3 regions of the Lentzea sp. NPDC102401 genome follow, and region 1 is predicted to be linked to each of the others. Evidence: riboswitches for the same ligand, from Rfam matches in the RefSeq annotation. Region 1 holds a riboswitch; each other region holds the start of a gene.
The links. A riboswitch is a leader RNA that binds a small molecule or an ion and turns the genes downstream of it on or off. The one in region 1 is predicted to bind cobalamin.

Region 1 (9,672 bases):
GGAGCTGGGTCGCGTCGCACGCGGTGTTCGCCCTGGTGGGCGGCGCGGTCGTGCTGGCGGCGTCCGGTCTCGGGCTGGGCCTGGTCTACGGGCTGCAGATCGACGACGTGGGCGGGGTCGTGCCGAAGATGCTCGGCGCGGCACTGGCCCAGCTCCCGGCCGCCTGGGTGATCGCGGGCGTGGCGCTGATCCTGTTCGGACTGTTCCCTCAGCTCACCGGAGTGAGCTGGGCGGTGGTGTCGGTGTCGCTGGTGATCACGCTGCTCGGCCCGGCCCTGCAGCTCGATCAGTGGATCATCGACGTCTCGCCGTTCACGCACGTCCCGAAGTACCCGGACATCACCTTCGGGCCGCTCGCGTGGCTCACAGTGGTCGCGGTGGTGCTTCTGGCGGCGGGGTTCGCCGGGTTCCGCCGGCGCGACCTGACCACGTGACGATCGCGGGGATCGTGATCAGCAGAGCCGCCGGCACCAGGAAGCCCAGCAACGGGTGCGCCTGGTAGAGCGGGACGAACGCCAACGGGGCCGCGGCCGCGCCCATGAAGCGCAGTGACTGCACGACACTGACGCTGCCGCCCCTGTTGGCGTTGTCGCTCTGCAACACCAACGCGTTGATGCTCACCAGCACACCCTGAGCGGCCGCACCGGTCAGCGCCCACGCGACGACCGCGACCGCCATGATCGGTGTCGTGCCCACGGCCGCGACGAGTCCGGCGCCCAGCGTCGCGCCGACGACGACGGTGGTGGCGGCACCGAACCTGTCGATGGCCTTGCCAATCTGCCGTGCGGTCAGGAACCCGACGACGCCGAATCCCGTGAGCAGGACTCCGCGTTCACCGGCGCCGAGACCGAACACGTCGTCCAGCCGGAACGCCACGAGGAACGACAGCCCGCCCAGGCATCCCCAGCAGACGAAGGCGACGATCGCGGGCCTCAGCGTGCTCGGCACGAAAGCACTGCGCAGACTCGCGTCGCGCTCCGGTTCGGCCTCCGTCTCCGGCACGCCCAGGACCGCCAGCGCCGCGGCGACCACCGCGATCACGACGAACGCCAGCCGCCAGTCGATCTCGGCGGTCAGGCCACCGACGAGCGGCGCGGACGTCTGCCCGGCCGCCTGCATCGACCCGAACAAACCCAGTGCGCGCCCGAGTTTCTCCTTCGGCGTCGAGGCGGCGATCACGGCCAGCAGCACCGGTGTGGTGAACGAGTTCGCCGCGCCCTGCAACGCGCGTGAGGCCAGCAGCACCTCGAACGTCCACGAGGACGCCGCGAGCAGGGACGTCAGCGCGTAGGCGACGTAGGCGATCCGGACAGTCCGTTGTGGACCCCAGCGTTGCGCGAGCGTGCCGGAAGCCAGCATCAGCACGGCGAACGGCACGAGGTAGAACGTGAGCGTCGAGGCCGCGGATCCGGCGGAGCGGCCGAAGCTGGCGCCTATCTCCGGCAGGATCGACGTGGTGACGGCGCCGCCGAACGGCCCGATCAATGCGCCCGCGTACAGCCCGGCGCGTGCCAACCGTCCCAACTGACACCTCCGCCGCTCACCCTATGGGGGCGAGCGGGGGAAGGTGCCGAAAAGTGGTTGTTGTCGCTAAGTTTCTAGCCGTGGAGGCCCGCGGTGAAGCCTTGGAACGACTCCCTGGCGTCGCTCACGGTCGTGTGAGGACCGTTCTCCCCGAGGGAGTCGACGGGGGAGAGGGGAGCTGCACTGGCGGGAGACACGGCCAACAGCACGCCGCCGCCCGCAGCAAGGCCGACAACGATCTTGCGCACGAGAGACACGGTGGTTCCTGTCTGGAGATGGATCCTGTTACCCATTCCTCGGCGTCTGGAATCCTCGACTCGATCACTCGGAAGCGTGAAAAAGCCGTCCCGGTCCACATGACCGAGACGGCTTCTGACCTGCGTGAAGATGGCGGCTAGCGAGGGCCGGCCGACGGCCAGCCCGGACCACGGCCGCGGCGGCGCAGGTAGCGCTCGAACTCCGCGGCGATGTCGTCACCCGAGGCCTCGGTGATCTGCAGCTCCGCGTCGCCGCGCTCTTCCAGGGCGCGCACGTAGTTGCGCACGTCCTCGTCCTCGTCGGCCATCTCGGTGACCGTGCGCTCCCACTCCTCGGCCTGCTCCGGCAGCGCGCCGAGCGGGACCTCGATGTCGAGCACCTCCTCCACGCGGTGCAGCAGGGCCAGCGTGGCCTTGGGGGAGGGCGGCTGCGACACGTAGTGCGGCACGGCGGCCCAGAACGAGATCGCCGGGATGCCCGCCTGCACGCACGCGTCCTGGAACACGCCGACGATGCCGGTCGGGCCCTCGTACTTCGAGTGCTCCAGGCCGAACTTCTCGGCGGCGTCCGCGTCGTAGGCCGTGCCGGTGACCGGGACCGGGCGCGTGTGGGGCGTGTCCATCAGCAGGGCGCCCAGCGTCACCACCGTCGTCACCCCGAGAGCGTCGATGTGGCCCAGCAGCTCGGCGGCGAACTTGCGCCACCTCATGTTCGGTTCGATGCCGTGCACGAGGATCACGTCCACGTCGGAACCGGGAGGGCGGCACACCGACAGCCGCGTCGTCGGCCAGTCGACCCTTCGCGTGACGCCGTCCACCATGCGCACGGTGGGGCGCGTCACCTGGAAGTCGTAGTAGTCGTCCGGGTCGATCTCGGCGAGCGGGGTGGCGTCCCAGGTGAGTTGGAGGTGCTCGATCGCGGTGCTGGCGGCGTCGCCGGCGTCGTTCCAGCCTTCGAACGCACAGACCATGATCGGAGCCGTGAGCGGGATGCGCGGGTTCGAGGGGGTCGGGGATTCCTGGGACGGATCGTTCACGGCGCCAGACTACGGGTTCGGCCAGTCAACTCATCGTAGGCTTGGCCCATGCGCGATCGCGGAGAGTCGCCGTTGCTGGAAGCGCTGGTGAACCGCGTTGTCGTCGCTGACGGCGCCCTGCTTCAGGCCGTCGACCTCTCCCCGGACGACTTCAACGGTCTCGAGGGCTGCGACGAGATCCTGAACGTCCCCCGCCCGGACGTCGTGCGACGCCGTGGAGACGAACACGGTCGGCGCGAACCTCGCGAACCTGGCCGAGCACGACATTCCGGACCAGATCCTCCACCTGTCCGAACGCGGCGCGGGAGGTCGCGAACGAGTTCGGCAAGTCCGCGACCTCCCGGTTCGTGCTCGGCGCCGAGCGCGCGACGACCGCCGAGCGCGCGACGACCGCCGAGGGCCGGTACGTCCCGATCACGTTGCCGATCGTGCTCGACCCCACCGAGCTCAGGGTTCTCCAGGCCGGTCTGGAGTGCCTTGGCGGCCGCGGTGTCGTCAACTCGGTGAACTACGAGGACGGCGACGGTCCCGAATCCCGGTTCCGGAAGATCATGCGGCTCGTCTCGGAGCGCGGCGCGGCGGTCGTGGCGCTGTGCATCGACGACGAGGGCCAGGCCCGCACGGCCGAGTGGAAGGTTCGCGTCGCCACCTGGGAGGACCTGACGACCGACTGGGGCATGCGCGTCGGCGACATCATCGTCGACTGCCTGACGTTCCCGATCTCCACCGGCCAGGAGGAGGTGCGCCGCGACGCCGTCGAGACGATCCGTGAGCTCAAGCGTCGTTTTCCGGACGTGTGAACGACTCTGGGCCTGTCGAACGTCTCCTTCGGACTGAGCTTGGCCGCCCCGTCAGGTGCTGAACGACCTGACGGAGATGTACTTCGGCGACGCCCGCTACGCCCGCGACGCCTTCGAGGGCCTGCGTCTGAAGGACTCGATCATGGCCGCCAAGCGCGGCGAGGCTCCTGTGCTGGACGCCGAGATGCGGGAGAAGGCCGCGGAACGCAAGGCCCGTCGCGAACGTTCCCCGCGCATCGCCGCGGCCGCAAAGCCGTTGCGGTGGAGGAAGAAGTCGTGACCGGTCGCTCCGACGTGGCTGTCGGAAACCCGATCCCGGCCCTGCCGTTCTGGGCAGCCGGGTCGTGAAGGGCATCCCGGTCGCGGACTGCTCGGCGTCGCTGGACGAGCGTGCGACGTTGGCCCAGTGGGGCCTCAAGGGCGTGCGCGGCAGCGGCCCGGCCTACGAGGACCCGGTCGCGACCGAGGGCCGCCCACGCCTGCGCTACCGGATGGAACGCCTTGCCGCGGAAGGTGTTCTTGCCCACGCCGCCGTCGTCCGCGGCTACTTCCGTGCGTCTCCGACGGCGACGATCTAGTCGTTCTGGAAGAACCCGCCAGCTCGTCCGCTGAGCGCTTCCGGTTCACTTTTCCGCGCCGGAGAAGGGATCGGAGGTCGTGCCTGTCCGACTTCTGGCGCCCGAAGGAGTCCGGCGAGGTCGACGTCATCGCGTTCCGTCTCGTGACGACAGGCCCGCCGATCGCCGGCCACGCGAACGAACTGTTCGGCGAGAACGCGTATCGTGAGCACCTGGAAGTCCACGGACTGGGGGTCCAGCTCACCGAAGCGCTGGCCGAGTACTGGCACGAGCGAGTCCGCGAGGAACTCGTCCGGCCCACCGGCGGCACCGTCGCCGCCGAGGAGTACTTCACACTCGGCCACAGCGGCGCGCGGCTACGGCGCCTGCCCCGGGATGGAAGACCGCAAGCGCGTCGTCGAGCTACTCGATCCGTCGCGCATCGGGGTCTCGCTGTCCGAGGAACTTCAGCTCCACCCGGAACAGTCCACCGACGCCTTCGTGGCGCACCATCCGGAGGCGAAGTACTTCAATGTCTGACCTGGCTGTGTCTGATCTTCACGGTGTCCTATGGGACATGGACGGCACGCTGCTGGACTCCGAGAAGCTGTGGGACATCCCGCTCTACGAGTACGCGGAGAAGCTGGGCGGCGTGCTCTCCCCGGACACCCGCGAACGCATGGTCGGTAGCAACGTACCGACGACGATGCGCCTGCTGTTCGCCGACGTCGGCATCGAGCCCACCGAGGCCGACATGGCCGACGGCGCCGCCTGGATCTCCCGCCGCACCGAAGAGGTGTTCCGCGCGGGCCTGCCGTGGCGTCCGGGCGCAGCCGAGGCCCTGCGGGCGGTGCGCGCGTCGGGCGTGCCGATGGCTCTCGTGACGTCGACCGAGCGCTCGCTGACCGAGGTCGCGCTGGACACGATCGGGCGGGACCTGTTCGACGTCACCGTGTGCGGCGACGAGGTGGACGGGCTGAACAAGCCGCTGCCCGAGCCGTACCTGAAGGCGGCACGGCTGCTGGGAGTGGACGCGGCGCGGTGCGTGGCGATCGAGGACTCGCCCACCGGAGTGGCCGCGGCGGTGGCGGCCGGGTGCACCGTGCTGGTCGTGCCGTGCGACGTCGAGGTGGCGGCGGGGGAGCGGCGGATCTTCCGCGACTCGCTGGTCGGCGTGGACGCCGAGGTCCTGAAGTCTCTTTAGACGGGTGTGGGGTGGCCGCGTGGCCACCCCACACCATCAGGCGACAGCGGCCTTCTCAGGGGCCTTGGCCCTGCGCGCGGCCGGGTCGATCAGCAGGCCGAACACCACGCCGATGCCGACGTAGAGCGTGGCGAGCTGGGCGAGCGAACTGAGGCGGAACTGCCACAGCACGTTCACCGGCATGTCCGCGGGGATCGTGTCCGGCGGCGCGGGGAACGCCAGCAGCACCACCGCGACGGCCGCGGCCACCGCGAGCAGCACGGCCGTGGTCCGCACCGGCTGCGACTGCGCGCGCAGCTGTTCGGCGAGCCAGCTCGCGGCCCACACGATCACCAGACCGGCCACCACCACACCGAGGTAGAGCGCGGTCCGGTAGTTCACCGTCTCCGGGTCGCCCACGGCGGGCGGGTTGGCCGGGTACTTGAGCCACGGCAGCAATGCCACGGCACCGAACACCGCGGCACCGAACGCGAAGCTGCGGCTGAACGGCGTGCTGCCGGTGAACCAGCGCTTCGACAGCGCGTAGGCCGTGGCGAACACCAGGCCCACCGCGATGCCGACGATCACCACGCCGAGCATGCCGCCCGCGATCTGCGCGCCGCGGCTGACCAGCTCTTCCTCGCCGCCGTGCGGGTGGCCGGCCTCACCGGCGGGTTCCCGGGCCTCCTCGACCGCGAGCGCGGCGCGAATCGGGATCTCGGTCACCAGGAGCTGCACGAGCGCGGAGGCGACACCGGCGACACCGCCGGCCGCGACTCCGCGCAGCGCAAGGGACTTGTACGTCGTCGTCATGTCTTCCCTGCCTGGGATCGGGGGATCTAGTGGCAGGGCACGCCGAGCGCGTGGCGCCCGTCGTGGAAGAACTCGTGCAGCAACTCGGAACCCGCGCCGAGCGCGAGGCCGTTCTCCTGCAGGACCAGGTAGGTGACGATCAGGCCGAGCACTGAGACGGCGAAGGCCCATTTGGGCACGCGGACGGCGGACAGGCTTGCTGCGGGGCTCGTCATGACGGGCTCCTCCATACCTCGTGGAAGGTCAACTCTCCTTGCGGCGCCGCAGCCGGTCTCCTGACTCCCGGATCAACGCTGCCCCCGCGTCTTCCCAGCCCTCTCGCGAGGGCCAGTGACGTGCTCGGCGGGGATCGCTTCCCGGTCACAGTGGCGAGGACCGCGCCGGATTTTCACCGGCTTCCCGTCACTGCGGCGCGTGCACCGTAAGTTGATCGGCCCGTTAAGCACAACCGGCCATAAGAGTTGTTGCGTTCCTCACTTCACGAGTGGACAGTCACCACACTTCCCACCTGCGGCGACGCGGTAGTAGAGACAACACGACCGACGCCGGAACGAGACCTCTCCGGGAAAAGTCAGAAATTCCCCCGCCTGTTCGAACGGCGGGGCGCTCATGAGCCGTTCGCCGCGTTCTTCCGCTTCCTCGGCGGTGAGCATGCGTGCGCGCACAACCATTTTGAGCGCGCCCGCGATGTTCGACATGGCGTTGCCCCACAACAATCCACGCGCCACCGGGGTCACGTCCTGGATCGCCTCCACCACCGGTGCGAGCGCTTGGGCGGCCTCCGGGCCCAGTCGTGGCTGGTCGATGCGGACGCTCAGGCCGTTCGCCGGGTGGTGCTGCCACCAGAGGTTCTCCGGGCGGACGTCGATCGGGATGCCCGCGGCCGTGAGCGGGCTGAGCAGCCGCGCCGTGTAGCTGAGGAAGAACAGGCTGGCCGCTACGCGTGGTTCTTCCGCTTTGTACCGGATCGCGATGGCGTCGATCGTGGTCCTGAGCGCCGGGCCCTCCAGCAGCGCCGTTCCCGGCAGCCAGGACTCGTCCGGGCGGCCGACGTCGAGCGCGAAGAACGGGTTGATTCCGCGCACGCGGCGGAGTGCTTCGAGGACCTCGGCGAACTCAGACACAGAAGTTCACGCTACCGGGTGTCCATGCAGGACAGATCGCGTCCACGGCCTGGGACAGATGCGACCGCGGTGTGGACGGGGGTCGCCGGGATGGGAGGATGTCGTGCCGTGAAGACCTTCGATTCCCTGTTCGCTGAACTGACCGAACGAGCCGCCACCAAGCCGGAGGGTTCCGGCACCGTTGCTGCGCTCGAGGCCGGGGTCCATGCGCAGGGCAAGAAGGTCCTGGAGGAGGCGGGCGAGGTCTGGATCGCCGCCGAGTACGAGTCCGACGAGAAGCTCTCCGAAGAGATCTCGCAGCTGCTCTACCGCCTCCAGGTGCTCATGCTGGGCCGTGGGCTCACCCTCGAAGACGTCTACAAGTACCTCTGACGGAAGACTTCTCACATGCTGCGCGTTGCAGTCCCGAACAAGGGCGCGCTCGCTGAACGCGCCTCCGCCATGCTCACCGAGGCCGGCTACCGGCAGAGGCACGAGCCGCGCGACCTGACCGTGCTCGACAACAACAACGAGGTCGAGTTCTTCTTCCTGCGCCCCAAGGACATCGCGATCTACGTGGCGTCCGGCGACCTGGACCTCGGCATCACCGGCCGCGACCTGGCCGCCGACTCGGGTGCCGACGACAACGGCAACTCCGTCGAGGAGCTGCTGGCGCTGGGCTTCGGCTCGTCGACCTTCCGCTACGCGGGGCCTCGCGGCACCGACTGGAAGGTCTCCGACCTCGAAGGCAAGCGCCTCGCCACCGCGTACCCGAGGCTGGTGGGCCGCGACCTGAAGGCCCGCGGCATCACCGCGAAGGTGATCCGGCTCGACGGCGCCGTGGAGATCTCGATCCAGCTGGGCGTGGCCGACCTGATCGCCGACGTGGTGGGCTCCGGCCGCACCCTGCGCCAGCACGACCTGGTGCCGTTCGGCGAGCCGATCTGCGAGTCCGAGGCGGTCCTCATCCACCGCCACGGCTCGGAGCTGTCCGCCGCCAAGAAGCAGCTGACTGCCCGCATCCAGGGCGTCGTGTTCGCGCAGCAGTACCTGATGCTCGACTACGACTGCCCGCGTTCGATCCTCGACGACGCCATCGCGCTGACTCCGGGCCTGGAGTCGCCGACCGTCGCGCCGCTGGCCAACCCCGACTGGGCGGCCGTGCGGGCGATGGTGTCGCGCAAGGAGGCGAACAAGGTGATGGACGAGCTGGCCGCGATCGGTGCCAAGGCCGTGCTGGCCTCGGACATCAGGTTCTGCCGGCTGTGATCACGGAGCACGCCCTGCTGGACGTGCTGCCGGGTTCTGCCGAGGAGTTCGAGTGGGCGTTCGGCGAGGCGCGGGAGCTGATCTCCGCCTCGCCGGGCTTCCGCGGTCTCGAACTGCTGCGGTGCCTGGAGACGCCGTCGCGCTACCTGCTGCTCGTGCGCTGGGACTCGGTCGAATCGCACACCGTCGGGTTCCGGCAGGGGCCTGACTACGCGAAGTGGTCGGCTCTGCTGCACCGCTTCTACTCGCCGTTCCCCGTGGTGGAGCACTACGAGAGCGCGCTGAGCACCTCTTCGTCCGTGATCTGATCGAAGGCCTCGTACCAGCGGCTGACCGCGCCGAAGCGGCGCGGGAGAAGGATCGCGATCACCGGCGTCGTGAACGCGGCCAGCGATTCTCTGGCGGCCACCGGGACGGCGAGGGTCGTGGACCGCGGTTCGTGCTGGGCGATCCAGTGCAGCGCCGCCCTGGCCGTGACTCCGGTGGCCAGGCCGTCGTCCACGAGGATCACGTCGCGGTCCTTGAGGGTGAGCGGCTTGTCCCCGCGGTAGAGGGCCGTGCGTCTTCTGGCTTCTTCGCGTTCCTCGTCGCAGGTGCGGCCCATTTGCTCTTCGGTGAGGTTCAGGGCTCGCAGCACTCTCGGGTCGTAGATGGGTTCGCTGTCCGCGGTGACGGCGCCCACGCCGTATTCCGGATGGCCTGGGGCGCCGATCTTGCGCGCCACGACGACGTCCAGTTGGGCGTTGAGGTGTCGCGCTACTTCTTTGGCCACTGGAACGCCGCCTCGGGGGAGGCCCAGGACCAGCGGGTCGTGCCACGGGAGGTCCGCGAGTCGCGCGGCGAGGGCGCGGCCCGCTTCCTGCCGGTTCGCGAACCTCTTCACAGTCAGGCTGACGCTACGCGACTCCGGGCTCAGCGGAACAGGCCCGCGACGGTGGCGTGCGCGGGCCCGGTATCAGCGTTCGCGCACGAACAGCGCCTGCGCCGTCGTGCCCACCGGCCCCTCCACGTCGTGCACCACGCTGGTCGCGAGCCCTACCCCGTCCGGCCCGATGGTCGTCCGCGCGTCCATGCCCACCCACTCGCCGACGGGACGGCGGTGCAGGTGGACCGTCAGGTCGGTGTTGAT
Region 2 (9,672 bases), on a different contig from region 1:
GTCTCTACCCCGGTGTCCGCAGCCCGCTCGCGGACCCGCCGGAGATCGACATGGTGGTGGTCCGCGAGGGCACGGAAGGCCCGTACGCGGGCAACGGCGGCCTGCTCCGCAAGGACACGCCGCACGAGATCGCCACCGAGGTCTCGCTGAACACCTCGTTCGGCGTCGAGCGCGTGGTTCGGGACGCCTTCGCGCGTGCGTCGAACCGTCAGCGCCGGCACCTGACCTTGGTGCACAAGACGAACGTCCTCACGCACGCCGGCTCGTTGTGGTCGCGCGTCGTGGAGGAGGTCTCGCTGCAGCACCCGGACGTCACCGTGGCCTACCAGCACGTGGACGCGGCGACCATTCACATGGTCACCGACCCGGGCCGTTACGACGTGATCGTCACCGACAACCTGTTCGGCGACATCCTGACCGACCTCGCCGCCGCCGTCACGGGTGGCATCGGCCTGGCCGCGTCGGGAAACATGGACGTGACCCGCCGCAACCCGTCGATGTTCGAGCCGGTGCACGGTTCGGCGCCGGACATCGCGGGCCAGGGCATCGCGGACCCGACGGCCGCCGTGCTGTCGGTCGCGCTGCTGCTCGACCACCTCGGCGAGCACGAGTCGGCCCGCCGGATCGAGGCCTCCGTGGCCTTTGATCTCGCTACCAGGGACCACCAGTCGCCTGGGGCCACCTACGCCATCGGCGACCGTCTCGCGGCACTCGTGTCGTCGAACGTCCGCACTGGCTGAGGTTCATCCGCTTGACGTTTTGAAGCCCCGGCCGGATCTTCCGGCCGGGGCTTCGGCGTTTCCGCGCGTCGGTCAGAGCTGGCCGTTGGCCTCACGCCACGCGCGCTCCTTCTTGATCCACTCGTTGTCCTGCGGGAACTCGTCGATCGTCGGCACGCGCCGGATCTCGGTCTTGAACCCCGGGCCGATCAGCGGCATGCGCTTGGCCCACTCGATCGCCTCCTCCTTCGAGGACACGTTGAGCAGGTAGAAGCCGTTGAACAGCTCCTTGGTCTCGCCGTACGGGCCGTCCGTGACGACCGGCGGTTCGGCGGAGTAGTCGACGACGACGCCCTCGGACGGTTCGGAGAGACCCTCGGCGGCCAGCAGCACACCGGCGCGGATCAGTTCCTCGTTGAACGCGCCGACGATCTCCAGCATCTTGTCGAAGTCGAACTCGCCCATGTTCGCGTAGGCCTCGTCGGTGGCGCGCATGATCAGCATGTACTTCACGGTGGATCTCCTCGCTCGGTGTCTTCCTCGGTGACGTCCACAGGTCGAACGGGCCGCGGACCGGATCGACATCACACCCGGAGAATTTTCGAACTTTCTGTTTTCGCAGGTAGGGTCGGGTCAGTCGTGCGTGGGGGAAGACCGGTCGAAGTCCGGCGCTGACCCGCAACGGTAGGTCCCACCTGGGACGAGCCCGAACACCCGCTCACGGTGCCCGAGAACTTCCGACTCCGCCGTGGACTGCGGGAAGGACCCAGTGCTCTCCAAGATCAGCACGCTCGTCGGCGTGCTCGCCGTCAGCCTCGTCGCGGGCGTCGCGCTCGGCCCGGTCTCCGTTCCGTTCGACCTCACGCTCGAACTGCTGTGGGCGGCGCTGACCGGTGGCACGATCCCCGCCGATCTCGCCGGGCAGTACCACATCGTCTGGGACATCCGGCTTCCCCGCGTGCTGCTGGCCGCGGTCGTGGGAGCGGGTCTGAGCACCGTCGGCGTCGCGATCCAGGCGATGGTGCGCAACGCGTTGGCAGACCCGTACGTGCTCGGCATCTCGTCGGGCGCGAGCGTGGGGGCGACGGCCGTGGCGACGCTCGGAATCCTGTCCGGCCTCGGCGTCTACGCGTTGTCGGTGGGGGCGTTCCTGACCGGTCTCGGCGCCACGGCCCTGGTCTACATCACCGCGCGCACGAGCCGAGGGCTCACACCGTTGCGGCTGGTGCTGACCGGGACTGCGCTCGCGTACGGGTTCTCCGCCGTGGCGATGCTGCTGGTGTTCCAGGCGCCGCGCGGTGAGGCGGCGCGGGCCGCGATGTTCTGGTTGCTCGGCAGCCTCGGCGGGGCGAACTGGCAGTCGCTGCCCGTCGCCGCCGTCGTGACCGCGGCCGGAATCGTCTACCTGGCGACCAAGGCGCGGCAGCTCAACGCGCTGGCGATGGGCGACGAGACCGCGACCACGCTCGGCGTCGCGGTCGACCGGTTCCGCACGCACCTGTTCATCGTCACCGCCGCCATGACCGGCGTGCTGGTGGCGGTCAGCGGTGCCGTCGGGTTCGTCGGGCTGATGCTGCCGCACCTGACGCGCATGGTCGTCGGCGCCGATCACCGCAAGGTCCTGGCCCTCGCACCGCTGGCCGGAGCGTCGTTCCTGGTCTGGGTCGACGTGGCCGCGCGGATGCTCGCGGCGCCGGAGGAACTGCCGCTGGGCGTCATCACGGCCGCACTCGGCGTGCCGTGCTTCATCTTCCTGATGCGCCGCAGGTCCTACGTCTTCGGAGGCCGCTGATGCGCGTCGAGCTGCACGACGTCACCGTCCGGAACATCATCTCCGGCATTTCGCTGACCGCCTCTGGTGAGGTCGTCGGCATCGTCGGCCCCAACGGCAGCGGCAAGTCGACGACCTTGCGCTGCGTGTACCGGGCGCTCAAGCCCGACGCCGGCACCGTCCTGCTCGACGGCGAGAACGTCCACAAACGACACGACGTCGCCCGCCACCTAGCCGCACTGACCCAGGAGTCGCAGGTCGAGTTCGACTTCACGGTCGCCGAGGTCGTGGAGATGGGCAGGCTGCCGCACGACCGCGATCCCGCGCGTGATTCCCGGGTGGTTTCCGAGGCACTGTCCACCGTGGACGTTTCGCATCTCGCTTCGCGCAGCTTCCTCAGTCTGTCCGGTGGGGAGCGTCAGCGCGTTCTCATCGCTCGCGCGATCGCCCAGGAGCCGCGCGTGCTCGTGCTGGACGAGCCCACCAACCACCTCGACATCCGGCATCAGCTCGACGTGTTGAGGCTCACGCGTGGGCTGGGCGTCACGGTTCTGACGGTTCTGCACGATCTGAACCTCGCCGCTTCCTTCTGCGATCGGCTGTACGTGCTGGACGAAGGACGGATCGTCGCGTCGGGCACGCCTGTGGACGTTCTCGTACCTGAACTGATCGCCAAGGTTTTCCACGTCACCGCGCACGTCGTGCGGCATCCGACCACGGGAGTTCCCCAGCTCCTGTTCGACCAGGAGGTCACCCCTTGAGAACTGTTGTGTGCGCGGCTGTGCTGTTGATCTCCGGCTGCGGCGCCACGGTCGCCCAGGACACCTCCGCGTCCGACCCGGTGACCGTCACGAACTGCGGTCAGCAGGTCACGTTCGACAGGATTCCGTCCAAAGTGGTCACCAACGACACCGGCATCACCGAGTTGATGTTCGCGCTGGGGTTGAAGGACCGGATGGCGGGTTACGTCGTGTCCGGTGTCGACACCGTCGACGTGCGGACCTCGCCGTGGAAGGCCGAGTTCGGCAGCGTGAAACACCTGTCCGACAAGATCTCCAAGGAGGTCGTGCAGGGGGTCAACGCCGATCTGGTGTTCGCCGGGTGGAACTACGGGTTCAGCGAGAGCACCGGGTTCACGCCGGACTCGTTGAAGGCTCTGGGGATCGGGACGTACCAGCTGACCGAGGCCTGCCGGAACGGGGTGGGGAAGCAGCGCGGGATCATGCCCGCGCTGGACGCGCTGTACACGGACCTGCGCAACCTCGGGAAGATCTTCCGGGTCGAGGCGAAGGCCGAGGAGCTCGTGAAGGGGTACCAGGAGCAGATCGCCGCCGCCGGACGGTTGATGGAGGGCAAGCCTCGGCCGAAGGTGTTCCTCTACGACAGCGGGCAGGACCAGCCGTTCACGTCCGGGAAGAACGCCGCGCCTCAGGACGTGATCTCGAAGGCCGGCGGGGACAACATCTTCGGGTATCTCAACGACAGTTGGACGACGGTCAACTGGGAGACCGTCGTGCAGCGGGACCCGGATGTCGTGTTGATCGTGGACTACGCGGACGGGGAGGCGAACACCCCTGAGCAGAAGCAGGCGTTCCTGGAGGGCTTCGCCCCGCTCGCCAACTCGCCCGCGGTTCGGGGGAAGCGGTTCTTCTCGCTGCCGTATGCGGCGTTGGTGGAGTCGCCTCGCAACGCGGCTTCGATCGAGGCGTTCGCGAAGTTCCTGTCCCAGGGGTGAGGCGTCGCGCGGCACCGCGCGGGGCGGGTGCGGCGGCCGGTTCCTGTTCCAGCGGAAGGGCGCTTCGCGTTCAGTCACAGGCGTGAACCCGTGACCAGATAGTGGGAGATTTCCTCCCGTCGCTTGGTACACCGCGCCGGGCTGTGGCAGCATCGCCGACATGCTTCAGCACGTTGCCATCATTATTGACGAGCGCGTCGGGTAGTTGCCGCCCCTGGCACCCGACGCGCAGACCTCTCGCATCCCGCGGGGGGTCTTTTTGTTTGCCCGGATGAGGAGATGAACCCCGATGGCCGGCCCGACCGACGAGTTCCACGTCTACGACACGACGTTGCGCGATGGCGCACAACGTGAGGGCATTTCGTACTCCGTCACGGACAAGCTCGCGGTCGCGCGGCTGCTGGACGGGCTCGGCGTCGGGTTCATCGAGGGCGGCTGGCCTGGCGCACTGCCCAAGGACACGGAGTTCTTCGCTCGTGCCGCGGCCGGGGACCTGGAGTTGAAGCACGCCAAGCTGGTCGCGTTCGGGGCCACGCGCAAGGCCGGCGTCAAGGTCGAGGAAGACCCGCAGGTCAAGGCGCTGCTCGACAGTCAGGCGCCGGTGGTCACGCTGGTGGCCAAGTCGGACCTCAGGCACATCGAGCGCGCACTGCGCACGGACGCCGGCGAGAACCTGAAGATGGTGCGCGACACCGTCCGGTTCCTGAAGGACCACGGAAGGCGCGTTTTTCTCGACGCCGAGCACTTCTTCGACGGGTACGCGTTCTCGCCGGACACGTCGTTGCGCGTGCTGGAGTCCGCTGTGGAGGGTGGCGCGGACGTCGTCGTGCTGTGCGACACCAACGGCGGGCAGTTGCCGTTGGGGCTCGCGGAGACGGTCGCGGAGGTCGTCGAGAAGACCGGTTTCCGGGTAGGAATCCACTGCCAGGACGACACGTCCTGCGCGGTGGCGAACACACTCGCGGCCGTTCAGGCGGGCGCGACGCACGTTCAGTGCACCGCCAACGGATATGGCGAGCGGGCAGGCAATGCGGACCTGTTCGCCGTCGTGGGAAACCTCGTGACCAAGCTCGGCATGGAGGTGCTCCCGATCGGAGCGCTGGCCGAGCTCACCCGTGTCTCCCATGCGTTGGCCGAGATCGCGAACATCGCACCCGACACCCACCAGGCCTATGTCGGGTCGTCAGCATTCGCTCACAAGGCGGGTCTGCACGCGAGCGCGATCAAGGTGGATCCGGAGCTGTACAACCACATCGATCCGGACACCGTCGGCAACGACATGCGGGTGCTGGTCACCGAGATGGCCGGTCGGGCGAGCATCGAACTCAAGGGACGTGAGTTCGGGCTCGACCTGGCCGGCCGGGGGACCGAGGTCGGCAGCGCGTTGAAGCGCGTGAAGGAGTTGGAGGCGAAGGGCTGGTCGTTCGAGGCCGCCGACGCCTCGATGGAGCTCCTGCTGCGCACCGAGCTGTCCGAACTGGACACTCCACCCTTCACCTTGGAGTCCTACCGGGTCGTGCTCGATCACCGCTCGGACGGCGAGATCGTGTCCGAGGCCACGGTCAAGGTGCACGTGGCGGGGGAGCGGGTCATCGCGACGGCCGAGGGCATCGGGCCCGTGCACGCTCTGGACGCGGCGTTGCGCAAGGCGTTGTTGCCGCACCTGTCCTGGTTGGACACTGTGGAGCTGGCCGACTACAAGGTGCGCATCCTGACCGAACATCCCGGTACCGATGCCGTGACCCGTGTTCTGGTGGAGTCCACCGACGGTGAGCGGGAGTGGACGACGGTGGGTGTGCACGGGAACATCGTCGAGGCGAGTTGGCTGGCGTTGTGTGACGCGCTGGTGCACAAATCCATGCGAAGCGGCTGACCTCGTAAACTGGGGCCGTGCGCATCGCCCGAATTGCTCATCCCCAAGGCGTGGCCTTCGTCGCCGTTCATGGCGACGAGGCCGCGGAAATCGCCGAACACCCCTTCGGCACGCCCACGTTCACCGGCCGGAAGTGGCCGCTGGCGGACGTGAGGCTGCTCGCGCCGATCCTGCCCACCAAGATCATTGGTGTGGGGCGGAACTACGCCGACCACGCCAAGGAACTCGGAAACGAGGTTCCCGCGGAGCCGTTGCTGTTCTTCAAGCCCAACACGTCGGTGGTCGGCCCGAACGTGGAGATCAAGCTCCCGGCCGTGTCCGAGCGCGTCGACTTCGAGGGCGAACTGGCGGTCATCATCGGCCAGCCGTGCCGCGACGTGCCGAAGGCCAAGGCCGCCAGTGTGATCATGGGTTACACGATCGCCAACGACGTCACGGCGCGCGACCTGCAGAAGAAGGACGTGCAGTTCACGCGTGCCAAGGGTTTTGACACGTTCTGTCCGTTGGGTCCGTTCATCGAGACCGAGTTCGACCCCTCCGACGTCCGCGTCGTCACCGAAGTCGACGGGGAAGTCAAACAGGACGGCCGTACTTCGTTGATGGTGCACGACATTCCGTCACTCGTGGAGTACGTCTCCGGCATCATGACGCTGCTGCCGGGCGACCTGATCCTGACCGGTACGCCGGCCGGCGTCGGGCCGATGAGGGCCGGACAGACGGTCTCCGTGACTGTGGACGGCCTCGGCACGCTCACCAATCCGGTCGCAAATAGGTAGCCGTACGGAGCAATCCGGCGTCCGGCAGGTTACGCATCCGGGTACCCGCGAGTAACTTCCCGGTGTCATGACGGACCTGGCGTCCACCCGTGTGTTGCTGGTCGACGGATCGCAGCTCATCACCGAAGGGCTGCGGCTTTCGCTGCACCGCACGCACTGCTTCCGCGTTGTGGGCATCGCCCACACCGTGGCCGAGGCTGCGCGCAGCCTGCGCGGCACTGTGGTGGACCTGGTCGTCACGGACTTCGACGTGCCGGGCGCCGGACCGCTGCGCACCGTGCGGGACACGGCGCAATACAGACCGAGCGCCCGCGTCGTCGTGCTGTCCAATGCGGACAGTCCGAGCTGGGCCCGCGCCGCTCTCGACGCCGGCGCGGTGGCCTACCTGCTGAAGACCTCGCCGGTGGCCGAGCTGTTACCGCTGATCGCGGCCGCGGTGCGGGGTGCTCCCGCCACGATCGACGCGCGGGTGGGATCGCTCGCGCGCCTGCCGTCGCGGATGCCTCCACCCGCGTCACTCGGCCGGCTGTCGGCACGGGAGTTCGACGTGCTGGCCGAGATGGCGAAGGGGATGGACAACGCGCGCATCGCCCAGCGGCTCTTCATCAGCAACGACACCGTGAAGACCCACGTGAAGGCGATCCTGCGCAAGCTGGGCGCCCGTGACCGCGCCCATGCCGTGGCGTTGGTGCTCGGCGAGAGCTCCGAGGCCTTCGTCACGACCTAGCGATGGTCTGCGGTGCCCTGCGCGCGAAGTCCGGCGCGTGCTCGGGACGCGGCCCGATCGCGATCATGTAGGCCGGCACCGCCTGCAGGAACGGCAGCTTCCGCGCGACCTTGAGCATGAACGGCGTGCCGGTGTTCGAGACCGTCGCCGTGCTGTCGAGCTTGCGGCCCAGGAACAGCCGGTGGATGACCCGCTGCATCGTCTGGATCACCACGGTCGGGAACAGCCTGCGCCCGCGCACCTTCGCGAGCGTCGCGCTCGTGACCCCGCCGTCCCGCAACGGGCGCGCGAGCACGGTGGCCGCGGCGACCGCGTCCTGCACGGCGAGGTTGATGCCCACTCCGCCGACCGGTGACATCGCGTGCGCTGCGTCACCGATGCACAGCAGCCCGTCGACGTGCCAGTGCCGCAACCGGTCCAGCTTCACGTCGAGCAGCTTCGGGTCGTCGATGGTCCTGATGTGCTCGACCCGGTCCGCGAGCCACGGGACGAGCGTGACGACCCGTTCGCGGAACTTCTCGACACCCTCGGCGCGCACGGCTTCGTCCGTTCCCTTGCGGATCAGGAAAGCGCACTGGAAGTACTCGCCGCGTGGAATGAGCACGAGTCCACTGCCGGCGCTGAACCTGCCGCCCCCACCCTTGACCGGGTCGCTTTCGTTGCGAGGCAGGCGGAACCACCACACGTCCATCGGCGCGCCGAAGCTGTAGACCGGCAGTTCCACGGCCGCGCGCAGGATCGAGCTCCGCCCGTCCGCCGCCACGACGAGGTCCGCTGTGATCTCACCCTCGTGCCCGTCGACGCGGTCCCGGTACTTCACTCCCGTGACCCTGTTGCCGCTCTTGGTGATCGCGGTGACCTCGGTGTTCATCCGCAGCGTGAACGTCGGTTCGAGCTTGCCCGCGTCCGCCAGCAGGTCCAGGAAGTCCCACTGAGGCACCATCGCGATGCGCTTGTTCGGGCCGGGAAGCCGCGACAGGTCGGCGATCGTGGCCTTGGCGCCGCCGTCGAGCAGGGCCTCGATCTTGTCGACGTCCTGGTGCGGCACCTGCTCGAACGCCGGACCGAGCCCCAGTTCGTCCAGCAGGTTGAGCGTCGACGCGTGCACCGTGTCGCCGCGGAAGTCGCGCAGGAAGTCACCGTGCTTCTCCAGCACCGTGACCTCGACGCCACCGCGTGCCAGGAGCAGTCCCAGCACCATTCCGGCAGGTCCGCCGCCGACGACGAGACAGGTCGTCCTCTCCATGTCGATCCCCTCTTTTCAACCAGTGTTGAATTAACTCCAGCATGCTCTTGATCGCGAGGTGCGTCAAGCGGAGTTCCAGTGGCGCGGCTCTCGTCCGGGTCGGTCCAATGTGGACAGTCTGAGAACCCAGGCATCGAAAAGGTTGCGGCTGGTGCGGGATGTCGTTGTGCGAGCTAGGGTGTCGCGCTCGCGGAACCGCCCGTTCGGGCAGGGATCGTTGCACCGCCGAATAACACTCGACCGGGTGATTGCATTCGGCGCTCGGAGGAGTGTCACTGGTTCGTTCGGGGCCTCGAGGTCCGCTGGATCGTGCAAGGACCTATAGGAATCACCTCGTTAGCCGAATCGGACGAGGCCCCCTCGCACCTAACCTTCCGGAGTGACAACTGCGTCCCCGACTTTCACGCGTAAGAGAACCGGCGAGATCCGCGCTGTCTGCCTGGACGTCGACGACACACTTGTCGACTACAGCAGTTCATCGCGAGCCGCGTTGGCCTCGATGGTCGGTAACGCCGACGCCTGGTCGTTGTGGCAGCGAATCACCGACGACCACGTCTCCCGTCAGCTCGCCGGTGAGCTCCAGTACGAGGCGATGCGCAACATCCGCACCCAGGCCTTCTTCGCCGCACTCGGCGAGGACCTCGAGCTGGAGGAAGCCACCCGCCGCGAGATCGGCCGCCAGGAGGTCCTCAGCTCCGGCTGGTGCCTGTTCCCGGACGTCATCCCGATGCTCGACTGGCTGCGGGCCACCGGCCTGCCCATCGCCGCGATCAGCAACGCGTCCGGCCGTCACCAGCGCGTCAAGATCGCCCAGCTCGGTCTCTC
Region 3 (9,672 bases), on a different contig from region 1:
TGGCGGCCGACGAGACCGCGTTGCCCGCCCTCGCGGCGATCCTGGAGGTCGAGACGCGGCCGGTGCACGTGTTCGTCGAGGTGCCGGACGAGTCGTACCGGATCGACCTCGAGGCGGAGTGGGTGTTCCGCGGCGACGCTGAGCCCGGTTCCGCGGTGCTGAAGGCGATCCAGGGCAAGGTGCTGTCCACTGTGGACTACGCGTGGGCGTGCGGGGAGTCCGCGCTCGCGACCGGGGTGCGGCGGCACCTGGCCAAGGACCGCGGGGTGGACCGCAAGGCGATCATGTTCAGCGGGTACTGGAAGGCCGGCTCAGCCCGCAGGTGAGACGCCGCTCAGCCGCAACGTCCGCGTCACCACCGGATCGGACGCCGCGATCCCGTACCGGTGCTCGTACACGGCCACGGTGATGCGGGCCAGGTCGTCGGCGGCGGCCGGGGTCTGGGCGACGTAGTCCGCCGCCATCAGCAGCATCGGGTAACCGGCGCTGCCCTGCGGCGGCAGGTAGCCGTTGACGGGCAGCAGCACGGCGCCGAGGCGGCGGTAGAACGCGATGCGGCGGTGCCGGACGCGTTCCTCGGACGGGTCGATGCCGTGCTGGGCCGGGTCCTCGACGTCGTAGATGATCCGGGTGTGGCCCGCGGCGGTCATGACGGCGCGCAGGTGCGTCCACAGGTGTTCGCCGAGGCCGCGGCCCTTTTCCCCCACGGTGAAGTAGCGCAGGTAGACCCAGCCGGTGTCGCCGAGGGTGCGCAGGACGGCGAAGCCGAGCGGTTTGTCGTCCATCAGGACCAGGGCGGTGTCGGCGAGCAGGTCGTCGAACGACGCGCGCAGGTGTGGCTCGAAGCCGTCGAAGTAGATCTGCTGGACGTGCGCGAGTTCCTCTGGCGTCAGCGAAGAAGCGGCTACGAGCCTCACCGGAACTGTCCTCCCACCATCGTGCGCAGCACCTGGATGTCCTTGATCCGGCCGGCGGTGACCGGGTTGTCCGAGAGCACGACGAGGTCCGCGAGTTTGCCCACGGTCAGGGTGCCCTTGAGGTGTTCCTGTTTGCTGGCGTAGGCGGAGCCGTAGGTGTAGGCGCGCAACGCTTCCAGGCCCGTCACCGCCTCGGCCGGGCTGAACGGCGTGCCGGACGACGTGAGCTGCTCGACCATGTCGTGCATGCCGAGCAACGGGGCGCCGTTCACCACCGGGCGGTCCGAGCTACCGGGGACGGTCATGCCCGCGTCGAGCAGCGAGCGTTGGCGGTAGGCCCACGCGGCGCGGTCCGGGCCGAGCGCTGTCAGCATGCCGTCGCCGATCTCGTTGACGAAACGGCCCTGGGGCACGGCGATCACGCCCAACGCGACCGCGCGCTCGACCTGGTCGGGGCGGGCCACGCCGAAGTGTTCGATGCGGTGGCGGACGTCCGGGCGCGGGTCGAGGCGGTGCGCTTCCTCGTAGGCGTCCAGGACCAGGTCGATGGCCGCGTCGCCGATCGCGTGCGTGGCGACGCGCCAGCCTCCCCGGTGGGCGGCGATGATCTTTGATCGCAACGCTTCCGAGGAGTCCTGCAGGTAGCCGTGGTTGCCCGGGGTGTCGGCGAAGTCGTGGCACATCGCGGCGGTGTGGCCGATCAGCGAGCCGTCGGAGAAGATCTTGGTCGGGCCGATGCGCAGCCAGTCGTCGCCGAAGCCGGTGCGGACGCCCAGATCGAGGCCCAGACCCAGTTCGGTCACGGGGTGCAGGGCATCGGCGGCGATCATCAACTCGACGCGGACGTGCAGCTTTCCCCGGTCGCGGGCGCGGTGGTAGGCCTCCAGCTCGACCGGGGACCTGCCGATCCAGCCGCCGCCGACGCCCGCCTCGACGCAGCTCGTGATGCCCTCGCTCAGGTACACGCGACCGGCGCGGTCGATCGCGTCGACCAGGGTGTCCACCGGGTAGGGCAGCACGAGCGGGCCGACCAGTTGCTGGGCCTGTTCCTGCAGCAAACCCGTCGGCCGGCCGTTCTCCGTGACGACGAGCCCGCCGGAGACCTCGACCGCGCTCTCCGAGATCCCCAGCGCTTCCAGCACGGGCGTGTTCACCACGCACATGTGGCCGGACGTGTGCTTGATCCACACCTTGCGGCCGCGCGCGACGCGGTCCAGGCCGTCGCGGGTCGGGTGGCCACCGCACTTGTTCTGGTCGTAGCCGTGGCCGACGACCCACTCGCCGTCCGGCGCGGCTTCGACTGCCGCGTAGAGCGCGTCGAGGCTCGTGACCCGGCAGTCCACTTCGGACAGAGTGAGCCCGAACCACGCCATGTGGTTGTGGGCGTCGTGGAAGCCCGGCGTGACGGTCGCGCCCTGAAGGTCGACGACCTCGCGGGCCGGGACCTCCTCCAGCGCCACGATCCGGTCGCCCAGCACGGCGAGCGCGGATGCCGGGCCGTCCAGCGTCACGAACTCGGCGTTCGTCAGCAGCAGGTCCGCCCTGATCATGAGAGCCCTTCGAAAGCCATGCGGTACCAGTCGCTCCACGGTGCGGGACGGCCGTCCTGGCCGACCTTGACGATCACCCGGTAGCCGGAGGCGTAACGGCCGCAACGAAAGCCGTAGCGGGCGCTGGTGGTGCCGATGCGGTCGGCGGTGATCTCGACCGGGAGCACGCCGGGCGCGGTGAAGGCCGCGTTGAACTCGACGTGCAGTTCCTTGACCACGTAGTTCAGGTCTGGATCGCGGTCGGCGTAGGACGACCAGCCGAAACCCATCGACTCGAACAGCGCGGACTGGGCTCGTTCGACGTGCAGTGCGAACCGCGAGTTGTGCAAGGTGCCGTTCAGGTCCAGCTCATCGAAGAAGACCGGGCTCTCCCAGTGAAAGCTCACCGCAGCAGCTCCTTGGCGACGCGTTCGGACGGGGTGCGCGGTAGATCCTCGCGGAACTCCCAGAAACGCGGAACCTTGAACGACGCCAGTCTTTCCGCGCAGAACGCGGCGAGCTCCTGATCAGTGACTTCTCCGACGACGAACGCTTTCACCTCCTCACCGCGAATGTCGTCCGGAACGCCGATCACGGCCGCGAGCCGCACCGACGGGTGCGACATCAGTACTTCCTCGACCTCGTGCGCGGCCACGTTCTCGCCGCTGCGCCGGATCATGTCCTTGCTGCGGCCGAGGTGGTAGACGCGGCCGTCCTCGATCCGCGCCAGGTCGCCGGTGCGGAACCAGCCGTCCGCGAACGGCGAGGGCAGGCCCAGGTAGCCGTCCATCATGCCGGGGCCGCGCAGCCACAGTTCGCCGTCCACGATCCTGGCCTCGCGATGCGGCGCGGGCAGCCCGAGACAGCCCGTGCCGACGAACCGGTCGTGGTCCTCGGCGGTGATGCGGAGGTCGGCGCCGGTCTCGGTCATGCCGAACGCCTCGAACCAGCCGACACCCCACCGCTCCTCCAGTTCGGCGTGCAGGGCGGGCGGGATCGCCGAGGCCTGCACGACTCGAACGGAATGCTCTCGGTCCAGCGGGTCGGGCGGCATGCGCAGCAGCAACGCCGGCATCGCGCCGAGGCAGTAGAAGTAGGTCACGCCGTGCTCGCGGACCTTCGCCCAGAACGAGGACGGGTGAAAGCCGTCCAGCACCACGAGATGCGCGCCGGAGAGCAGCGCCGCGACGACGTTCCACTGTGGATCGATGTAGTGGAACGGTTGTGCCGTCAGCATCACGTCGTCGGAGCTCAGGTGCGGGAAGTGCTCGGCCAGGCTGCCGCCGAGCGTCAGCCAGTAGGAGTGCGACAGCACGCAGGCTTTCGGCTTTCCCGTGGTACCTGAGGTGAACTGCAGGCTGACCGGCGCGGCCACCTCGCCCTGCACGAACCCGTCGGCGGGCTCAAGCTCTTCGACGAAGTGCACCACGTGATCGGCGAGCAGCGGCCGGAACTCCTCGGTACTGACCACGGCGGCCACCTCGGCGGTCCGCAGCACGTGATCGGCGTCGGCCGAGCGGTACTTGACGTTGAGCGGCACGGCGGTGGCACCGAGCTTGATCAGCGCGAACCACACCAGCGGGAACTCCGGCACGTTCCGCAGCATGATCCCGACCCGGTCACCCGCGCGGATCCCCCTGTCCCGCAACGCCTGCGCGTACCCGTCGGACAGCGCGTCGATCTGGGCGAACGTGAACGCGCCGCCCGGATCGAACGTCCACGCGGTCTTGTCCGGCCATCGCGTCACGGCCGTCCGCAGCGCGGAGATCAGGTCAGCCACGGCCGAACTCCTCCCGCGGCTCGTCCCCCTCGCCGGACAGGCTCGTGACGATCGCGTGGTCGACCTCGGTCGCCATCGCCTGCTCCAGCGTCGAGTCCAGGCCCAGGTCGAGCGCCCGTTTCGCGAGCCCGGCCGCGACCGGTGGCTGTTCGGCGATGCGGCGCGCGAGCTTCATCGCGTGCTTCTCGTGGTTCAGGGCGTAGGAGTTGATCAGCCCCAGTTGGTGCGCGCGGGGAGGGTGAATCCGTTCCCCGAGCAGGAGCATCTCCTTGGCGCGCGCCAGGCCGACGAGCTTCGGCAGCAGGCTGGAGATCCCGCCCGTCACACTGAGCCCCACGCCGACCTCGGGAAACCCGAATTCCGCGCTGGTCTGCGCCACGACCAGGTCGCATCCCAGCGCGAACTCCGCGCCCGCACCGAGCGCGTAGCCGTGAACCGCCGCGATCACGATGCCGGGGAAGTCGCGGATCGCCCGGGTCACGTCCTGGATGCGCTCCAGCCGTGCCCGCGTCTGCTCCTCGGTCTCGACCGGGACCGGCTCCTTCAGGTCGTGGCCGGCGCAGAACGACTTGCCACGGCCCGCCAGCACGATCACCCGCGCCCCGTCCTCACGTGCCCGTGCGAACGCGGCCAGCAGGTCCTCGACCAGCGCCGGGACGACGGCGTTGAGCCGTTCCGGACGGTTCAGGTGCACCTGCGCGATGCCCTCGGCACAGGAGTAGTCGACGGTCATCTCTCCCCTTCGATCGATCGATCGATCGGCCCTGACGCTAGAGTGAGGGCGTCCAGGCGGTCAAGGGAGGCAGCAGATGACGACGGAGGAACGGGTCCGCGAGGCCGCCGTGCGCTTGTTCGCCGAACGCGGCTTCCACGGCACCGGCATCCGCGACCTCGCGCAGGCCGCCGGGCTCTCGTCGGCCACGCTCTACCACTACATGGGCACCAAGGAAGATCTCCTGGTCGAGATCATGCGCACGAGCCTCACCGAGTTGATCGGCAAGGCCGAGCAGATCACCGGCGACGAGACGGACCGTCTCGTCTCACTGGTCAAGATGCACGTGCGGGCGCACGCCGAGAAGCCGCGCGAGACCGCGGTGGTGGACGGCGAGATGCGTGCGCTGACCGGCGAGGGCCGCGAGGAGATCGTGGCGTTGCGCGACCGCTACGAGCACTTCTGGCAGGACGCGATCGACGACGGCGTGAGGGCGCGCAAGCTGACGGTGGCCGATCCGAGCGTCGCCCGGCTGGCGTTGCTGGAGATGTGCAGCGGCGTCTCCCGGTGGTACTCCCCCGCCGGGCCGGTCGACTTGAGTGATCTCACCATCCAATACGCGGCCATGGCGCTGGGCATGCTCGGCGCGTCCCGCTAGTGTCGGTACTGCCAGCGGTTCACCCGGACTCGTTCCGGGTGGAGCAAAAGGGAACCCGGTGCGAGTCCGGGACTGCCCCGCAGCGGTGAGTGGGAACGAAAGCCGTCAGAAGCACTGGGTCTGCCAGATCTGGGAAGCGACGGCCGGTAGGAGCGCGCGAGACGCCCACGAGTCCGAAGACCTGCCGCCGGTCCGCGCGCCGACCCGGTGCGCGGTGCTCCGGAGCCTCTCGGGCGGGCTGACGGGCGCGGCTCCGTGCCGCCCTGCTCGCGTGTCTCCGGTGCTTCCGCACGCTCGCGAGGAGAGAGCTTGTGACCATTGGCAGCACTGTTTTCGGCTATCCCCGGATCGGACCGAAGCGCGAACTGAAGCGCGCGGTCGAGCAGTACTGGGCCGGGAAGATCGACGAAGCCGCACTGCGGGAGACCGCCAGGAACCTGCGGGCGCAGACCTGGACCGAACTGTCCGAACTGGACTCCGTGCCGTCGAACACGTTCTCGTTCTACGACCAGGTGCTCGACACCTCGTTCCTCTTCGACGCGATCCCCCAGCGGTTCCGCGACCTCGGACTGTCCGAACTGGACACCTACTTCGCGGCAGCACGCGGCCGGGACGGCGCCGCGGCCCTGGAACTGACGAAGTGGTTCGACACGAACTACCACTACCTGGTGCCGGAACTGGGCCCGGACACCGAGTTCCGGCTGGCCGGCGACAAGCCGATCGCCGAGTACCGCGAGGCGCTCGAACTCGGCATCACGACCCGGCCCGCGCTGCTCGGTCCGGTCACGTACCTGTTGCTGGCCAAGAGCACGGTCCCCGGTTTCGCACCGCTGACGCTGCTCGACCGCCTGCTGGAGGCGTACGTCGAACTACTCGGCCGCCTGCGCGTCGAGGGCGTCGAGTGGGTGCAGATCGACGAACCGGCGTTCGCCGCCGACCGCACACCGGCCGAACTGAACGCGTTGCGCCGCACGTACCGGACGCTGAGCGGGCTGCCTGGCAGGTCGAAACTGCTGGTCACCGGCTACTACGGCGACCTGGGCGAGGCGTTGCCGATCCTGGCCTCCTCGCAGGTCGAGGCGATCGGCATCGACCTGGTCAGCGCACCGGACACGTCGGTGGCGATCCCCGCGTTGCGCGACAAGATCCTGGTGGCAGGTCTGGTCGACGGCCGCAACGTGTGGCGCACCGACCTGCACGCCGCGCTGGCGAAGGCCGCGACACTGCTGGGTTCGGCGCGCGAGGTCGTCGTGTCGTCGTCCTCCACGCTGCTGCACGTGCCGTACGACCTGGAGGCCGAGACCCTGGAGCCGGACGTGCGGGCACGGCTGGCGTTCGCCAGGCAGAAGGTGCGCGAGATCGTGGTGCTGGGCAAGGCTTTGCGCGACGGGGCCGACGGCGGCTGGGCCGACGAGGCGAGGCACCAGGTGCCCAGCCCGCGCCGCGACGACCACGTCCGGGCGCGCATCGCGTCGTTGCGGCCGGAGCACGGCCTCCGCGCGCCGTACGAGGACCGTGCCGCGGCCCAGCAGGCCCGGCTCGGGTTGCCGCCCCTCGCGACCACGACGATCGGGTCGTTCCCGCAGACCGGCGACATCCGCAGGGCACGCGCGGCGGTCAGGAACGGTGAGATCACCGAGGACGAGTACGGGCAGCGGATGCGGGACGAGATCGGTCGCGTGATCGACCTGCAGGAGGACATCGGCCTGGACGTGCTGGTGCACGGCGAACCCGAGCGCAACGACATGGTCCAGTACTTCGCCGAACACCTGGAAGGCTTCGCCAGCACGGAGTTCGCGTGGGTGCAGTCGTACGGGTCGCGGTGTGTGCGGCCGCCGATCATCCACGGCGACATCTCGCGCCCGAAGGCGATGACGGTGCCGTGGAGCACCTACGCGCAGTCGTTGACGTCCAAGCCGGTCAAGGGAATGCTGACCGGCCCGGTGACGATCCTCGCGTGGTCGTTCGTCCGCGACGACCAGCCGCTCGCCGACACGGCGAACCAGGTGGCGCTGGCGTTGCGCGACGAGATCCGCGACCTGGAGGCCGCCGGGATCCGGGTGGTGCAGGTCGACGAACCGGCGTTGCGCGAGCTGCTTCCGTTGCGCCGGAAGGACCAACCGGCGTACCTGGAGTGGTCGGTCGGCGCGTTCCGGCTCGCCACCGCGGGCGCGACGCCGGGCACCCAGATCCACACGCACCTGTGCTACTCGGAGTTCGGCGAGGTGATCGGCGCGATCTCCGACCTCGACGCCGACGTCACGACCATCGAGGCCGCACGGTCCAAGATGGAGATCCTGGAGGGCCTGGAGTTCCCGCGGGGCATCGGTCCCGGCGTCTACGACATCCACTCGCCGCTGGTGCCGGGCGAGGACGACATCGCCGCGCTGATCACCGAAGCGGTACGCGCGGTGCCAGGTGAACGTTTGTGGATCAACCCCGACTGCGGGCTCAAAACTCGCGGTTACGCCGAGGTGGAGCCGGCGTTGCGAAACCTGGTCGCCGCGGCCAACCGGGTACGCGCCCACCTGGGCTGATGAGAGCGCGACCTCGGGACGTGATCGATTCCGTCCCGAGGTTGTGAATTTCCCGGTATGGCAAAGATTTGGCGAAGCACCTAGACGTGAACGTGGTTCATGTACCACCTTCGGCCTCGCAAGCCTCACTCCCCTGCACCCCGGAGGCCTGAAGTTGAGGAAGAAGCTCCTGTCCGCGCTCGCCGGCGCACTGCTGATCACGGCACTGTTCCCCGGCATCGCGCTCGCTGACCCGCCCCGGGCCATCCCCGCCAACTACGAGGCGGCCGACGGCAAGTGGCAGCCGGCGTTCGATTACGACGGCGACGGCTGTTACCCCACCCCGGCGATCTCGCCGACCGGTGACATCGCGCCCGGCCTGAAGAACTCCGGCGCGCTGAACGGCAACTGCCACGACAAGTCAGACCTGGACAACACCAACTCCTACAGCCGTTCCAAGTGCAACAACGGCTGGTGCGCCTACCTGTACGACCTGTACTTCGAGAAGGACCAGGCCGTGCCGCTGATCGACTGCTGCGGCCACCGCCACGACATCGAGCACGTGATCGTCTGGGTGCAGAACGACGTGGCCCAGTTCGTCTCGACCTCGGAGCACGGCAAGTACAAGACCCACCCGCGTGCCAACGTGCAGTGGGAAGGCGACCACCCGAAGATCATCTACCACAAGGACGGCGCCAGCACGCACTGCTTCCGGCTCGCGGGTGCGGGCGAGCAGGCGGAGAACCACTACGGGGTCTACCAGTACCCCGCCCTGGTCAGCTGGGACCGCTTCCCCGCCGGGGTGCGCGACAAGCTCGTGAACGCGAACTTCGGCAGCGCGTCCCTGGCGATCAAGGACAGCGCGTTCAACTACAACCTCGGTCAGGCCAAGCCTTCCGGGATCGCGTTCGACCCGAACGCGTAGCTATTTCGCCACACGGTTCAACCACTCGGCCAGGAGGGCCCGTTCCGCTGGAGACAGCATCAGGGGCGGGTCCTCTTCCAGTGCCACCCTCAGTGCGATCGCCCGGCTCGGGATGTCCGTCGGCTCGTCCGGTGCGACGTCCGTCGTGATCGCCCTGATCACCTGCTCCCGCGAGAACGTGATCAGCTCCAGGTCGCGGTCCTCCTCCGGCGTCGCGATCAACGCCAGCACGACGCCCATGCCCGCCGCGTGCACGAACTGCGCCGCCTGCTCGACGGGGACCGTCAACCGGCCCGCCGACGCGATGCGGCTGATGATCTCGCGGAGCATCGCGTCCGCCTCCAGCCGCGCCGCCCGCTTGCGCGGCTCGCCGTACATCAGCAGGTAGAACGCGGGCCGCGCCAGGCCGAAGCCGATGTGCAGCTCCCACCCCCTGCGCAGGTCGTCGACGGGGTTGTCGCTGGCGCCCATCGCGTGCTTGGTCGCGAGGTAGTCGGAGAAGCCGAACGCCGCCACGGCGTCGAGCAGCCCGTCCTTGTCGCCGAACAGCCGGTACAGCGTCGGCGCCTGCACCCCGGCCGCCGAGGCGACCGCGCGCGTGGACACCGCTTCCTTGCCGCCCTCGACGAGCAGGT

Region 2: it holds a riboswitch for cobalamin, as region 1 does, so the genes downstream of both, ACIRG5_RS18505 (FecCD family ABC transporter permease) here and ACIRG5_RS09265 (CbtB-domain containing protein) in region 1, are expected to answer to the same signal.
Region 3: it holds a riboswitch for cobalamin, as region 1 does, so the genes downstream of both, metE (5-methyltetrahydropteroyltriglutamate--homocysteine S-methyltransferase) here and ACIRG5_RS09265 (CbtB-domain containing protein) in region 1, are expected to answer to the same signal.

What each region holds. Positions count from the first base shown of each region.
Region 1 covers NZ_JBIWKS010000002.1:801,317-810,988, forward strand. Annotated here, with positions in the region: gene ACIRG5_RS09225 (ABC transporter permease) at 1-434, shown strand, start outside; gene ACIRG5_RS09230 (MFS transporter) at 364-1,524, opposite strand; gene ACIRG5_RS09235 (hypothetical protein) at 1,599-1,772, opposite strand; gene ACIRG5_RS09240 (PAC2 family protein) at 1,919-2,818, opposite strand; gene ACIRG5_RS09245 (hypothetical protein) at 2,849-3,046, opposite strand; partial or broken gene ACIRG5_RS09250 (vitamin B12 dependent-methionine synthase activation domain-containing protein) at 3,235-4,715, shown strand; gene ACIRG5_RS09255 (HAD family hydrolase) at 4,753-5,379, shown strand; gene ACIRG5_RS09260 (CbtA family protein) at 5,416-6,171, opposite strand; gene ACIRG5_RS09265 (CbtB-domain containing protein) at 6,198-6,386, opposite strand; cobalamin riboswitch at 6,440-6,574, opposite strand; gene ACIRG5_RS09270 ((2Fe-2S)-binding protein) at 6,645-7,295, opposite strand; gene ACIRG5_RS09275 (phosphoribosyl-ATP diphosphatase) at 7,404-7,667, shown strand; gene hisG (ATP phosphoribosyltransferase) at 7,683-8,543, shown strand; gene ACIRG5_RS09285 (antibiotic biosynthesis monooxygenase family protein) at 8,540-8,851, shown strand; gene ACIRG5_RS09290 (phosphoribosyltransferase) at 8,812-9,426, opposite strand; gene ACIRG5_RS09295 (thioesterase family protein) at 9,499-9,672, opposite strand, start outside.
Region 2 covers NZ_JBIWKS010000004.1:697,920-707,591, reverse strand. Annotated here, with positions in the region: gene ACIRG5_RS18515 (3-isopropylmalate dehydrogenase) at 1-740, shown strand, start outside; gene ACIRG5_RS18510 (YciI family protein) at 813-1,232, opposite strand; cobalamin riboswitch at 1,337-1,456, shown strand; gene ACIRG5_RS18505 (FecCD family ABC transporter permease) at 1,489-2,511, shown strand; gene ACIRG5_RS18500 (ABC transporter ATP-binding protein) at 2,511-3,251, shown strand; gene ACIRG5_RS18495 (ABC transporter substrate-binding protein) at 3,248-4,225, shown strand; gene cimA (citramalate synthase) at 4,515-6,098, shown strand; gene ACIRG5_RS18485 (fumarylacetoacetate hydrolase family protein) at 6,116-6,874, shown strand; gene ACIRG5_RS18480 (response regulator transcription factor) at 6,942-7,601, shown strand; gene ACIRG5_RS18475 (FAD-dependent oxidoreductase) at 7,591-8,847, opposite strand; gene ACIRG5_RS18470 (HAD family hydrolase) at 9,227-9,672, shown strand, end outside.
Region 3 covers NZ_JBIWKS010000005.1:419,068-428,739, forward strand. Annotated here, with positions in the region: gene ACIRG5_RS20880 (siderophore-interacting protein) at 1-326, shown strand, start outside; gene ACIRG5_RS20885 (GNAT family N-acetyltransferase) at 312-917, opposite strand; gene ACIRG5_RS20890 (amidohydrolase) at 914-2,467, opposite strand; gene ACIRG5_RS20895 (acyl-CoA thioesterase) at 2,464-2,853, opposite strand; gene ACIRG5_RS20900 (AMP-binding protein) at 2,850-4,226, opposite strand; gene ACIRG5_RS20905 (enoyl-CoA hydratase/isomerase family protein) at 4,219-4,959, opposite strand; gene ACIRG5_RS20910 (TetR/AcrR family transcriptional regulator) at 5,036-5,596, shown strand; cobalamin riboswitch at 5,595-5,800, shown strand; gene metE (5-methyltetrahydropteroyltriglutamate--homocysteine S-methyltransferase) at 5,908-8,133, shown strand; gene ACIRG5_RS20920 (NPP1 family protein) at 8,288-9,037, shown strand; gene ACIRG5_RS20925 (TetR/AcrR family transcriptional regulator) at 9,038-9,672, opposite strand, start outside.